2 regions of the Streptomyces sp. P6-2-1 genome follow, and region 2 is predicted to be linked to the other one. Evidence: predicted binding sites of a transcription regulator. Region 2 holds the regulator's gene; the other holds the start of a gene.
The links. The regulator HspR, encoded in region 2, represses chaperone genes until heat shock. The targets are predictions, from matches to a motif close to TTGAGNNNNNNNNNCTCAA.

Region 1: lon (endopeptidase La) is a predicted target of HspR. The motif match lies at 1,520-1,538, and genes of this name have one in related genera.

Annotation. Positions count from the first base shown of each region.
Region 1 covers NZ_CP192513.1:5,048,181-5,050,629, reverse strand. Annotated here, with positions in the region: gene lon (endopeptidase La) at 1-1,497, opposite strand, end outside; gene ACQYWQ_RS21650 (RNA polymerase sigma factor) at 1,745-2,314, shown strand; gene ACQYWQ_RS21645 (zf-HC2 domain-containing protein) at 2,311-2,449, shown strand, end outside.
Region 2 covers NZ_CP192513.1:3,303,653-3,306,101, forward strand. Annotated here, with positions in the region: gene ACQYWQ_RS14260 (helix-turn-helix transcriptional regulator) at 1-736, shown strand, start outside; gene ACQYWQ_RS14265 (heat shock protein transcriptional repressor HspR) at 939-1,400, opposite strand; gene dnaJ (molecular chaperone DnaJ) at 1,403-2,449, opposite strand, start outside.

The DNA.
Region 1 (2,449 bases), 1.7 Mb from region 2:
CAGCTCCATGCGGTCGAGCAGGGCCTCGGGGATCGCTTCGAGCACGTTGGCCGTGGCGAGGAAGACGACGTCGCTGAGGTCGAGTTCGACCTCCAGGTAGTGGTCGCGGAAGGTGTGGTTCTGTGCGGGGTCGAGCACTTCGAGCAGGGCCGCCGCGGGGTCGCCGCGGAAGTCGGAGCCGACCTTGTCGATCTCGTCGAGCAGGACCACCGGGTTCATCGACCCGGCCTCCTTGATGGCGCGCACGACGCGGCCCGCCTGGGCGCCCACGTACGTACGCCGGTGGCCCCTGATCTCGGCCTCGTCCCGTACGCCGCCGAGGGCGACGCGGACGAAGGAGCGGCCCATCGCGTGCGCGACCGACTCGCCGAGCGAGGTCTTGCCGACGCCGGGCGGCCCGACGAGCGCGAGCACCGCGCCGCCGCGCCGGCCTCCGACGACACCGAGGCCCCGGTCGGCGCGGCGCTTGCGCACCGCGAGGTACTCGGTGATGCGGTCCTTCACGTCGTCGAGGCCCGCGTGCTCGGCGTCGAGCACCGCGCGGGCACCGCGGATGTCGTACGTGTCCTCCGAGCGCTCGTTCCACGGCAGGCCCAGAACCGTGTCGAGCCACGTGCGTATCCAGGCGCCCTCGGGGCTCTGGTCGCTCGCGCGCTCCAGCTTCTCGACCTCCTTGAGCGCGGCCTCACGGACCTTCTCGGGCAGATCGGCTGCCTCGACGCGGGCGCGGTAGTCGTCGCTCTCGTCCTCGCCGTCCTCGCCGCTCAGCTCGCGCAGCTCCTTGCGGACCGCTTCGAGCTGACGGCGGAGCAGGAACTCGCGCTGCTGCTTGTCGACGCCGTCCTGGACGTCCTTGGCGATCGTCTCGGCGATCTCCTGCTCCGCCAGGTGCTCGCGGAGCTGGAGCGTGGCGAGCCGCAGGCGCGCGACGGGGTCGGCCGTCTCCAGGAGTTCGGTCTTCTGGGCGGTCGTGAGGAACGGCGAGTACCCGGAGTTGTCGGCGAGCGCGGCGACGTCGTCGATCTGCTGGACGCGGTCCACGACCTGCCAGGCACCGCGCTTCTTGAGCCACTCGGTCGCGAGCGCCTTGTACTCGGTGACGAGTTCGGTCACCGCGCCGGGCAGCGGCTCGGGGACGGTCTCCTCGACACGGGTCCCCTCGACCCAGAGCGCCGCTCCCGGGCCCGTGGTCCCGGCGCCGATGCGGACGCGGGCGCGGCCGCGTACGAGCGCTCCGGAGTGGCCGTCGGCGAGCCTGCCGACCTGTTCGACGGTGCCGAGCACACCCGTGCCCGCGTAGTCGCCGTCGACGCGGGGCACGAGCAGCACCTCGGGCTTGCCGGTGGAGCCGCTGGAGCGGGCGGCGGCCTGGGCGGCCTCCACGGCCGCGCGCACCTCACCGTCCGAGAGGTCGAGCGGCACGACCATGCCGGGCAGGACGACCTCGTCGTCGAGCGGCAGCACGGGCAGGGTGAGCGGTGCGGACGTCAGAGCCATGATCTCCCCTTCGGCAGTCAAGTTGAGCTGTATCGACTCAATGTCCGGGGAGGCTCTGGTGTTCCCGCTTCCTTGTTCGCCCACAGCGATCAACCGGAAAGCGGGGCCGAAGACGCCTTCGTCGTACGCAAGCGCTCCCGCCGCCCGCACTGTTCCCGGCCCGTACGAGACCCACCGCCCCCTGCCCGTACGAAATTCGTACCGCCAACCGTGAACCGCCCCGCCCCCGCCCGGCGATAGAGGGGCTGTGAGACGTGAACGCCCCGCCGGGGCCGGTGAGGACACCGCGCTGCTGCGTGCCGTCGCCGCGGGCGACGCCGACGCCCTCGCGGCGCTCTACGACCGGCACGCGGGCTGGCTGCACGCGCGACTCGCGCGGCGCTGCCCCGACCGGGAACTCGTCGGCGAGGTCCTCCAGGACACCTTCCTCACCGTGTGGCGCTCCGCCGCGCACCACCGCGGCACCGAGACCGGCGGCTGGCTGTGGACCCTCGCGAGCCGCCGACTCGCCGACGCGGTGCGCCGCCAGGAACGCGCCGCGCGCCCCCTGCCCGACCCCGCGCCGCCCGCCCCGTCCGCGGAGGACCGCGTCCTGGCCGGGCTCGCGTACGGGGACGCGGGCGCGGCGCTCGGCAGACTGCCCGCCGAACTCGGCGAGGTGCTGCGGATGACCGTCCTGGACGGCCTGAGCACCCGCGAGACCGCCCGCATCCTCGGCATCCCCGAAGGCACCGTCAAATCCCGGGCCCTGCGCGCCCGCCGCCGCCTGCGCACCGCCCTCACCACCGGACCTGGCCACCCGGGAGGCACCCCGTGACCCCGACGCCCCGCCACCCCGCCGCCGCCGACGCCGCGCGCTACGCGCACGGCACCCTGCCCGGGCCCGCGGCGCGCGTAATGGAAGCCCACGTCGAGACGTGCGGCGCCTGCGCCGCACGCGTCTCCGCCGAGG
Region 2 (2,449 bases):
GCACAACCGCAAGGCGGCGATCGCGCTCACCGAGACCCTGGAGCCCTTCATGGCTCTGAGCGGGCACGATCCGGCCAGTCAGGCGGTCACCGTGCTCGACGGCCTCGACCGCATAAACTCCACGCTCGACCAGACCGTCATGGAGTGCCGCGAGGAACTCCTCACGCTCCAGCCGGGCAGCGGACGCGCCCCCTACCTCCTGGAGGACGCGCTGCGGCGCGTGGAACCGTTCTTCGGCACCTCGGTCCGGATGCGCACGCTGTACCACCACACGGCTCGTCACCATCCCTCCACACTCGCCTACGTGGAGCGGACGATGCCGGAGGGCATCGAGTTCCGCACGATGGAGCAGCTGCCCGAGCGGCTCATCATCGTGGACAGGCGTGCCGCGTTCATCCCGATCAGCGACGACCGCAAGATCGCCCTCCAGATCGAGCACCCCGGTCTCGTCGGCTACCTCGCGGGCGTCTTCGACCAGTTCTGGAGCCTCGCACGCCCCTGGTCCGAGGCGACGCCGGCCCCCGTGCCGAGCGGCATCACGAGTACGCAGCTCTCCATCGCCCGGCTGCTCGTCGAGGGCCACGTCGACGAGGCCATAGCCCGCCGCCTCGGCATGAACGTCCGCACCTGCCGCGCCCACATCGCCAAGCTCGCCACCACTCTCGGCAGCGGCAGCCGCGCCCAGCTCGGCTACCTGATCGCCCAGTCGGGCTTACTGGATACGCCGGGCAGCTGAGGACGGCAGGAGCAGGGGACCCCGGCGGTGGTCCGGGGGTACGGGACCCCGGCGGCGGTACGGGGTTACGGGAGGACCCCGGCGGTGGTCCGGGGCGGGCGGCGCGGGTAAGGAGCGGCGGGTACGGGGCCGGGGGCCCACACGCGTACGGCGCGCCCCGCGCCCCTTCGGCACCGCCCCCGCGCCACCCCGCCGGGCCGCGCTACTCTCCCGCGCCCTGCCCGCGCTTGTTCTTCGGGCGCCACACGACGAGCGCGCTCGCCTGCTGCACCTCCTGGTACGGGACGAGGTCGCGCCGGTACGAGGCGTGCACCTGCGCCTCGCGCTGCCGCATCGTGGCCGCGGCCCCGTCCAGGGCCGCGCTCAGCTCGGCGATGCGCTGCTCCATCGCGCTGACCTGGGATTGCAGCTCGATGATCCGCTTGATCCCGGCCAGGTTCACGCCCTCGTCCTGCGAGAGCTGCTGCACCTGGCGCAGGAGCTGGATGTCGCGGGCCGAGTAGCGGCGGCCCCGGCCCGCGGCGCGGTCCGGGGAGACCAGCCCGAGCCGGTCGTACTGACGCAGGGTCTGGGGGTGGAGCCCGGAGAGCTGCGCGGCGACCGAAATGACGTACACCGGTGTCTCGTCGGTCAGCTCGTACGGGTTCCTGCCTCGGCCTTCCACGGTCATGCTCCCTTCGCCGCCTCGAACAACGCCGCCCGCGGGTCCTCCCCGGCACTCGCGTCGCGGTAGGACTCCAGGGCCTCCCTGGCGCGGTCGTCGAGGTGCGCGGGCACCGCGACCTCCACGGTCACCAGGAGGTCCCCGCGCGTACCGTCCTTGCGGACCGCGCCCTTGCCGCGGGCGCGCATCGTCCGGCCGTTGGGGGTACCCGCCGGGAGTTTGAGGGTGACGGGCGGCCCGCCGAGCGTCGGCACCCGCACCGTGCCGCCGAGCGCCGCCTCGCTGAAGGTGACGGGCACGGTGACCGTCAGGTTGTCGCCCTTGCGGGCGAAGACCGGGTGCTCCTTGACGTGCACCGCCACGTACAGGTCGCCCGCCGGGCCGCCGCGCTCGCCCGGGGCGCCCTTGCCGCGCAGCCGGATGCGCTGCCCGTCGTGCACGCCCGCGGGGATGCGCACCTGGATCGAGCGGGACGACTTCGCGCGCCCGCTGCCCTTGCACACCTCGCAGGGGTCCTGGGCGATGAGCCCGCGCCCCTTGCAGTCCACGCACGGGTCGGTGAGCGAGAACCCGCCGCTGCCGCCGCGCGAGACCTGCCCCGTGCCCACGCAGGTCGGGCAGACCCGCGGGGTGCCGTTCTTGTCGCCCGTGCCCGAGCACGCCTTGCACGGCTCCTGGCTGGACATCCGTAGCGGGACCGTCGCCCCGTCCACCGCCTCGGTGAAGGTGAGCGTCACCTCGGACTCGATGTCCTGGCCGCGCCTGGCCCTGTTGCGCGTCGGGCCGCCCTGCGTGCCCGTACCTGCCGTACCGCCCCGGTTGAAGAGCCCGCCGAAGACGTCGCCGAGGCCGCCGCCGAAACCGCCGCCGCCGCTGCCCCCAGGGCCGCCCCCGAAGAGGTCGCCCAGGTCGAAGTTGAAATTGCCGCCCGCGCCGCCCGCGCCCGCGCCGCCGGGACGGAAGCCGCCGCCCGCGAAGAGGGCGCGCGCCTCGTCGTACTCCTTGCGCTTCTTCGGGTCGCCGAGGACGTCGTGCGCCTCGGAGATCTC